Regions from separate parts of the Pseudomonas sp. S2_A05 genome, predicted to be linked through region 1. Evidence: predicted binding sites of a transcription regulator. Region 1 holds the regulator's gene; each other region holds the start of a gene.

The links. Region 1 encodes sigma-54, which starts transcription at its own class of promoters, with help from an activator protein. Its sites were predicted from a motif close to ANTGGCATNNANNTTGCTNT; they were not measured.
Positions count from the first base shown of each region.
Region 2: AB4O12_RS02085 (flagellar hook-length control protein FliK) is a predicted target of sigma-54. The motif match lies at 1,386-1,405, and genes of this name have one in related genera.
Region 3: glnK (P-II family nitrogen regulator) is a predicted target of sigma-54. The motif match lies at 1,095-1,114, and genes of this name have one in related genera.
Region 4: AB4O12_RS03345 (CmpA/NrtA family ABC transporter substrate-binding protein) is a predicted target of sigma-54. The motif match lies at 1,460-1,479, and genes of this name have one in related genera.

Region 1 covers NZ_CP162775.1:5,719,268-5,721,464, forward strand. Annotated here, with positions in the region: gene ptsN (PTS IIA-like nitrogen regulatory protein PtsN) at 1-194, opposite strand, end outside; gene hpf (ribosome hibernation-promoting factor, HPF/YfiA family) at 206-514, opposite strand; gene AB4O12_RS25795 (RNA polymerase factor sigma-54) at 588-2,078, opposite strand.
Region 2 covers NZ_CP162775.1:441,991-444,187, forward strand. Annotated here, with positions in the region: gene AB4O12_RS02075 (ATP-binding SpoIIE family protein phosphatase) at 1-959, shown strand, start outside; gene AB4O12_RS02080 (Hpt domain-containing protein) at 990-1,337, shown strand; gene AB4O12_RS02085 (flagellar hook-length control protein FliK) at 1,443-2,197, shown strand, end outside.
Region 3 covers NZ_CP162775.1:4,518,633-4,520,829, reverse strand. Annotated here, with positions in the region: gene AB4O12_RS20665 (HigA family addiction module antitoxin) at 177-431, shown strand; gene AB4O12_RS20660 (accessory factor UbiK family protein) at 643-903, opposite strand; gene glnK (P-II family nitrogen regulator) at 1,298-1,636, shown strand; gene AB4O12_RS20650 (ammonium transporter) at 1,674-2,197, shown strand, end outside.
Region 4 covers NZ_CP162775.1:713,050-715,246, forward strand. Annotated here, with positions in the region: gene AB4O12_RS03340 (ANTAR domain-containing response regulator) at 1-121, opposite strand, end outside; gene AB4O12_RS03345 (CmpA/NrtA family ABC transporter substrate-binding protein) at 137-1,348, opposite strand; gene AB4O12_RS03350 (quinone-dependent dihydroorotate dehydrogenase) at 1,567-2,197, shown strand, end outside.

The DNA of each region.
Region 1 (2,197 bases):
GCGATGCCGTTGCCAAAACCGGTGGAGCCGAGTTTTTCACGGGCGATCAGCGCCTCGAAGACATCCTGCATCGCCAGATCCGGCACTTCGCGGTGGATCAGGTTGGCAATCTGTTCGAGGGCTTTTTTCTTGCTGCCGCCCGGCGCGTTCACTTGGGAACGGCCGGGGGTCAGGATGGTTTCAAGTCGGATCATGGATAGGGGTGTTAACGACCGGTCGCGCCCTGGAGGAGGCTCTGGGTCTTTTCCTTATGCTTTTTGAGTTGGCGATCCAGCTTGTCGGTAAGTGAGTCGATCGCAGCGTACATGTCGGTATCTTCTGCGTTTGCGACCACTTCACTGCCGGGAATATGCAAGGTGGCTTCGATCTTCTGTTTCAGCTTTTCGACGCACATCGTGACCTGCACGTTGGTGATCTTGTCGAAATGTCGCTCCAGTCGCTGGAGTTTTTCCTCGATGTAGGAACGCAGAGGTTGGGTCACTTCCAGTTGGTGTCCACTGATGTTGACTTGCATACAGCTTCTCCTTCGTTGCCAGTGCATAAAGCGGCAGGCCGAAAAGCCTGCCACTGGAACGCTGTAACGTGGCTTACATCAACCGCTTGCGTTCGCTCGAAGGCGCGATTCCGAGGGATTCGCGGTACTTGGCGACGGTGCGGCGAGCCACCTGAATGCCTTGTGCCTCCAGTAAACCAGCGATCTTGCTGTCACTCAACGGCTTTTTCTGATTTTCCGCAGCGACCAGTTTCTTGATGATCGCGCGGATCGCCGTGGACGAGCATTCGCCGCCTTCGGAGGTGCTGACGTGGCTGGAGAAAAAGTATTTCAGCTCATAAATACCGCGCGGGGTATGCATGAATTTTTGTGTGGTCACCCGGGAAATCGTCGATTCGTGCATGCCGACCGCTTCGGCGATGTCATGCAATACCAACGGCTTCATTGCTTCGTCGCCGTATTCGAGGAAGCCGCGCTGATGTTCGACGATCTGCGTGGCCACTTTCATCAGGGTTTCGTTGCGGCTCTGCAGGCTCTTGATGAACCAGCGGGCCTCCTGCAACTGGTTGCGCATGAAAGTGTTGTCGGCGCTGGTGTCGGCACGCTTCACGAAACCGGCGTACTGGGCGTTGACGCGCAGGCGAGGCACCGATTCCTGGTTCAGCTCGACCAGCCAGCGCTCGTTGTCCTTGCGCACGATCACGTCGGGAATGACGTATTCGGCTTCGGTCGACTCGATCTGTGAGCCGGGACGCGGATTGAGGCTCTGCACCAGTTCGATGACCTGGCGCAGCTCGTCTTCCTTGAGCTTCATGCGCCGCATCAACTGGCTGTAATCGCGGCTGCCGAGCAGGTCGATGTAATCGGCGACCAGACGCTTGGCCTCGGTCAGCCACGGCGTCTTCGCGGGCAGCTGGCGCAATTGCAGCAGCAGGCATTCGCTGAGGTTGCGTGCGCCGATACCGGCGGGCTCGAATTGCTGGATGCGATGCAGGACAGCTTCGATTTCGTCGAGCTCGATGTCCAGTTCCGGGTCGAACGCTTCAAGAATCTCTTCGAGTGTTTCGTCCAGATAGCCCTGATTGTTGATGCAGTCGATCAGAGTCACGGCGATCAGGCGATCGGTGTCGGACATCGGTGCCAGGTTCAGTTGCCAGAGCAGATGGCTTTGCAGGCTCTCGCCGGCCGACGTGCGGGTGGTGAAATCCCACTCATCGTCATCGCTGCTCGGCAGGCTGCTGGCGCTGGTCTGGTAGACGTCTTCCCAGGCAGTATCCACTGGCAGTTCGTTGGGGATACGCTCGTTCCAATCGCCATCCTCGAGGTTATCCACCGTCGGGGCGGTTTCCTGGTAGGAGGGTTCCTGGATTTCGGCGGGCTTCTGTTCGGCGTTGTCGGCCAGCGGATCGGCGTTGTCGAAGTCGTCGCCTTCTTCCTGGCGCTCGAGCATCGGATTGGATTCCAGAGCCTCCTGGATCTCCTGTTGCAGGTCCAGGGTCGACAATTGGAGCAGGCGGATGGCCTGTTGCAGCTGCGGTGTCATCGTCAGCTGCTGGCCCATTCTCAAGACTAGCGATGGTTTCATGGCAGGGGCTTAACACCTTATTCGCCGGCGCTTTGCGCCATCCACTACAGGGCGCCGAAGCGCCAAACTTAAGCAAATTATATGCCTGAAACTGAAGTGTTTGCCTAGAGCGCTGTAAC
Region 2 (2,197 bases), 700 kb from region 1:
TGGACATGTTCTGCTGTGCCACCTTGCTCAGTCTGAGTTTCCAGAGCCGTTCGGTGGAGGTGTGGAATGGTGGCATGCCCGACGGTTACCTGCACCGCATGGCCAGCGGCGAGCGTGTGCCCTTGCCGGCGCGGCATTTGCCCCTTGGGATTCTCAGCGCGCAAGCCTTCGATGACCGTACGGATGTGTATCCGATGGCCGTCGATGATCGAGTGTTTCTGTTATCGGACGGGGTGATCGATACCTGCGATGCCAATGACCAGTTGTTCGGCGTCGAACGCTTGCAGCAGGTGTTTGCGGCGAACCGTGAGCCGGATCGGTTATTCGAGGATATCGAACAGGCGTTGCGCGATTTTCGCGGACAGGCCCGTGATGACGTAAGCATGGTCGAAGTCAGTCTGCTTGAGTCGGCGCAGGCCCACGGCGCAGCGCCGGTGTATTCCGACAGTGGCCAGTCGTGCCCGCTGGACTGGTCGGCCAGTTTCGAGTTTCGCGGCGCCACGCTCAGGCGCTTCAATCCGTTGCCGTTCCTCTTGCAGTTGCTGCTTGAGGTGCATGGCCTGCGCGCGCAAAGCGGGGCGCTGTACAGCGTGCTCGCCGAGTTGTATTCCAATGGGCTGGAGCATGGCGTGCTCGGGCTGGACTCGAGCCTCAAACGCGATGCGGCAGGTTTCGCCCGCTACTATGAAATGCGCGCGGCGCGGCTGGAGGCGCTGCAAGACGGTTTCGTGCGCGTGCATCTGCAGGTGCAACCGCAAGGCGAGGGTGGGCGGCTGGTCATTCGTGTCGATGACAGTGGCAAGGGGTTTGATGTGGCGCGGGTCATGGAAAGGCCCGTGGATAACGTCCGCTTGTCGGGACGCGGCATCGGTCTGGTCCGGCAACTGGGGCGCAACGCCAGTTGGTCGGACCAGGGTCGTAGTGCCAGCGTGGAGTTTTTCTGGGAGATTGAGGCATAATCCGCCCATTCTTGATCAAGGAGTGAGCAAGTGACAGACCCACATGTAGATCGCGAAGTCCTCGATACTTTGCGCGAGGTGATGGAGGACGGCTATACGGAATTGCTGGAGACTTTTCTGGCAGATTCGCAAAGCCGCCTGCACGAGTTGCAGGACAGCACCAGCGCCAAAGCGCTTTCCGATGTAGCCCATAGCTTCAAGGGCAGTGCCAGCAACATGGGCGCGGTTCGACTGGCCGAGTTGTGCCAGGATCTTGAGTCGAATGCCAAGGACAAAAGTCCGGAAGCGCTCGCTCAACTGGTGGCCGATATCCATTCCGAATTCGCCGAAGTACGCCCGGTGTACGAAAGCGAAAAGCACCACGCCCACATCCACTGAAGCTGCCGCCCGGCGCTTTTCGCAAGTGTCTGGCCAAACTGGCCCGGCACTTGCAGTCATCTTGCTCAACTGTACCTACGATCCCAGTGCAGCGGAGACCGTGTCATGCCTGCGACCCCCAACATTCTTCTTCAGACCGCCGCCCAGGCCAAGGCGCAAGCCGCCTCTGGCAAATCGTCGGCAATGGCCGCAGACGCCGGGGACAAGGCTTCCAGCTTCGCCAGAGTGTTTGCCGATCAGGCGCCGGCCAAGCCTGCCGTGAGCGCTGACAATTCAGTCAAGCCGGCACGCGACAAGGTCGCTGACAGCAGCGGCAAAAAGGATATCGGCAAAGATCAGTCTGCCGCGCCCGAGCCAGCAGTTGCCGATAGCGGCAAAGCGTTGCCTGCCGACAAAGCGGCGGCGAGCGACGACGCGACAGCGACTGCCGATGACACCACTGAAACGGTACAAACCCCTGTGGCCGATGCCGCGCCTGTAGACCCGGCGCTTGATCCGGCCCTGGCGCAAGTCGTTCAGCCGTTGGTGGCAGCGCCTGTGGTGCAAGCACCAACAGTCACCACGCCAGCCCAGCCGGAAACCGAAACGCCTGCATTGGCGGTCGTATCGGGCATGGTCAAAGATCCGGCGGCCACCGACAGCGATTTCGATCCATCGGCCGACCCGCTCGACTCGATGCCGGCCGTGCGCATGGCGATGGAGCAGGGCGGGCATATTTCCGCCGCCAGTCAGGCGCAGCTGAAAGCCTCGCCTGCTCAGGCTCAGGCCGATGGCGAGTTGACCGCCGCGCAGAACTTCGCCGCCGGCATGGCCAGCATGCTCGACGTGCAGGCCGACAAGGACAGCACCAGTCAGGGCGG
Region 3 (2,197 bases), 1.2 Mb from region 1:
AATCACAGCGAAGAGCTCACGGAATCAGGCGCAGACGCTGATGTTTGTAGGGCCATGCCCTAATATTTGTAGGACGCTGGCGAAAGGGGTGTGAAGATCTTGTATCCGGAGTCGGATGTTCCAGTTTGGCCACTCAACGCAGCCTCTGGAGGCGAAAAAAAATGGACCGCAGTGGTATGCGCCCGATTCTTCCGGGCGAGGTTCTGAATAAGGAATTCATGGAGCCGTTGAGCATGACCGTCATGGATCTGGCCATGCCCACGAAATGGCCCGAAAGCGAGATCGAAGAGCTTGTGAAATGCCAGCTCAGGATCTGCGCCGATCTGGCAATCAGCCTCGCCATTCAGCTCAACACTACGCCTGAGTTATGGATGAATCTTCAGTCGACTTACGATTTGCGCAGAGCCCAGCTCCGGCATGCGGGCTCATAGCGATTGCAGCATCCGCGAAGCCCTTTTCCACCATGGCCCTGCCCGGGTCGCCCAATCCTCTGCTGAACATTCAGCATCAGATAGCTTAGAAACCTGGGCTTTTTGGCGCAATCGGACGGCGGTCATTAAGGTTGTAGGACGTTGCGGGGATGGTTCAAGGGCTGAAGATCAAAAGATCGCAGCCTTCGGCAGCTCCTACAGGGGACGCGAATTATTCAGCGGGCGGTGTCAGCTTCGCTTCCATCTCGGCAACCTTGGCTTCGAGGCTTTCGAGGCGGGCGCGAGTACGCGCCAGCACTACCATCTGACTATCGAACTCTTCCCGGCTGACCAGATCGAGTTTGCTGAAGGCACTTTGCAGCAGCATTTTGAACTGGCTTTCCATTTCGGCTTTCGGCAGCGGGGTGTCGCCGCTGAAGAGGCGGGAGGCGGTGCCGCTCAGGGCGTCGAGGAAGTCTTTGGGCGCGAGCATGGGAAATGTCCTGGAAACAATGGCCGGCAGTGTATCACGCAGTGTCTATAGTCAATCCCGTTGCACGGATGCACGCTTTTCGCGCAGGGGGACGGACGGTGGCGCACCGTTGTTGTGCGTATCGGCAAAAGCTTTTCTGCCCGAGCGCGTGCAACAGGGGCCAAGAGATTGAAATGCAGGGTTTTTGCCGAGCTGGCAAGGTTTCTGCTTAGTCACCCTCGACCCATGCACTGATGCAGTCGCTGTGACGAATGCAGTGCGGCAGACGAAGCGGGGAGTTTCGTCTGATGCGGTTAGCTGGCGTCAACGATGCGTTACAAAGCCAGGCACTGCGCTTAGACTTGAGACGGGTTTGTTTTCCTGGGGCAAGTCCACCAATTCGGGAGAGAGTTTCATGAAGCTAGTCACTGCCATCATCAAGCCGTTCAAGTTGGACGACGTGCGCGAGTCGCTGTCCGAAATCGGCGTGCAGGGCATTACCGTCACTGAAGTCAAAGGCTTCGGCCGGCAGAAGGGTCACACCGAGCTGTATCGCGGCGCGGAATATGTGGTCGATTTTCTGCCCAAGGTGAAAATCGACGTGGCCATCGACGACAAGGACCTGGATCGGGTTATCGAGGCGATAACCAAAGCGGCCAACACCGGCAAGATCGGTGACGGCAAGATCTTCGTGGTCAATCTGGAACAGGCGATCCGCATCCGTACCGGCGAAACCGATACCGACGCGATCTAAGCGCCGCCACAAACCCAACGCCCCAGGAGAAAACAATATGACTCTGCGTAAATTCGCAGGGCTAGGCGCCCTGTTGTCCATCGTAATGCCCGGCATCGCCATGGCGGCAGACGAAGTGGCAGCGCCAGTCCTCAATTCCGGCGACACCGCCTGGATGCTCACCTCGACAGCGCTCGTGCTGTTCATGACCATCCCCGGTCTGGCGCTGTTCTACGGCGGTATGGTTCGCTCGAAAAACATTCTTTCCGTGCTGATGCAGTGCTTCGCCATTACCGGCCTGATCAGCATCCTGTGGGTCATTTATGGCTACAGCATTGCCTTCGACACCACCGGCATGGAACAGGGCGTCGTCAACTTCAATTCGTTCTTCGGCGGCATGGGCAAGGCGTTCCTCGCTGGTGTCACGCCTTCGAGCATCACCGGCCCGGCGGCGCTGTTCCCTGAAGCGGTCTTCATCACCTTCCAGATGACCTTCGCGATCATCACCCCGGCGCTGATCGTCGGTGCGTTCGCCGAGCGCATGAAGTTCTCCGCGATGCTGATCTTCATGGGCATCTGGTT
Region 4 (2,197 bases), 970 kb from region 1:
GCGCCGGCAGGTCGATGGTCAGGCCGGACTCGTCGATTACCTCGAAGCCGGCCTCGGTCAGCGCCGCTTTCAGGCGTCCGACTTTTTTCGCGGTGTCGTTGATCAGCAGAATGCGCAACATGTTCGCGGTCTCCTGTCAGCGCTGGGCGAGAAGGGGGGCGGTGTCGCTCAGGGCATGCAGTTTGAAACTGCGCGCATAACCCGCCGGGTCGCTGCCGTCCCAGACCTTGCCGTCGAGCAACTGGCTGCTGCGCAGGTCTGCGTACGAAGTCGCAACACCGACAGCGCTGGCGGCCTCGCGATACAGATCCAGACGCTGAACCTGGCGGGCTACGGCCAGATAATCCGGATCCTCGCGCAACAGACCCCAGCGACGAAACTGGGTCATGAACCACATGCCGTCGGAGAGGTACGGCAGATTGACCTCGCCACCGCCGTGAAAACGCAGCGCATGCGGGTCCTGCCAGCGATTGCCGAGGCCATCGGCGTAATCCCCCATGAAACGCGGCTCGATGCACGGGGCGGGGGTGTCGAGGTATTCGGCGGCGCTGAGCAATTGCGCGGTACTGCGGCGGTTTTCCGGGCTTTCTTCGATGAAGCGACTGGCCTCAAGGATGGCCATGACCAGCGCCCGCGCGGTGTTGGGGTATTGCTCGACGAATTCGCGAGTGCAGCCGAGGACTTTTTCCGGGTGGTCGGGCCAGATGCTCTGGCTGGTCGCCATGGTGAAACCGAGATTCTGCTGCACGGCGCTGGCCGCCCACGGTTCGCCGACGCAAAAGCCGTCGATGCGCCCGGCTTGCAGGTGCGCGACCATTTGCGGCGGCGGCACTACCACGCTGTCGACGTCCTGCAACGGATGAATGCCCTGGCTCGCCAGCCAGTAATAAAGCCACATCGCATGGGTGCCGGTGGGGAAGGTCTGGGCGAAGGTCAGTTTTGCGCGGCTTTGGTGCACGTGCCGATCGAGCGCTTCAGGACTGTTCACGCCAGCCTGTTGCAAGCCATGGGACAGGTTCAGGCTCTGGCCATTCTGGTTCAGGCCCATCAGCACCGCCATGTCGGTCGGGGCGACGCCGCCGATGCCCAGGTGCACCGCATAAATCAGCCCGTACAGGCTGTGCGCGGCATCCAGTTCGCCGCTGACCAGTTTGTCGCGCAAGTTGGCCCATGACGCCTGACGCTTGAGGTTCAGGGTCAGGCCGTAGGGCTGGGCGAAGCCCTGAGTGGCGGCGACCACCACCGAGGCGCAGTCGCTCAGCGCCATGAAGCCGAGATTGATCGCGCTCTTTTCCGGCGCATCGCTGCCATTGACCCAGGCCAGAGGCCCCAAGGACGTTTCGTTCATACGCTACCTCAAAAAAAACGTCGTCCCGGATTCTGCGCAGGCAAAACCCGGGGACGACGCCATTGTCCTGGCCTGCGCGCCGTCATTGGTCGGCAGACTGATGAGCGGGGTGGTGCAAGGCATATGCCAGTCGCCTGATTCGCGCAGGCGCCTCGCGCCGGGGGACGATGCCCGGCTATAATCGCCGCCTCTTTTCGCCGCCCGAGTCATTGCCGCCCATGTACACCCTGGCCCGTCAGCTGTTGTTCAAACTTTCCCCGGAAACCTCCCACGATCTGTCGCTGGATCTGATCGGCGCGGGTGGACGTTTGGGCCTCAACGGCTTGCTGTGCAAGGCTCCGGCGAAAATGCCGGTGACCGTCATGGGCCTGGAGTTCCCGAACCCGGTAGGGCTGGCGGCAGGTCTGGACAAGAACGGCGCGGCCATCGACGGCTTTGCGCAACTGGGTTTCGGTTTTGTCGAGATCGGCACCGTGACCCCGCGTCCGCAGCCGGGCAACCCGAAACCACGGATCTTCCGCCTGCCGGAAGCCGAGGCGATCATCAATCGCATGGGCTTCAACAACCTCGGCGTGGATAACCTGCTGGCGCGGGTCGCTGCGGCGAAATACACAGGCGTGCTGGGCATCAACATCGGCAAGAACTTCGATACCCCGGTCGAGCGCGCGGTGGATGATTACCTGATCTGCCTGGACAAGGTCTACGCCCACGCCAGTTACATCACGGTCAACGTCAGCTCGCCGAATACCCCGGGCCTGCGCAGCCTGCAGTTCGGCGACTCGCTCAAACAATTGCTCGCGGACCTGGCCACGCGCCGCGCCGAACTGGCTCTGCGTCACGGCAAGCATG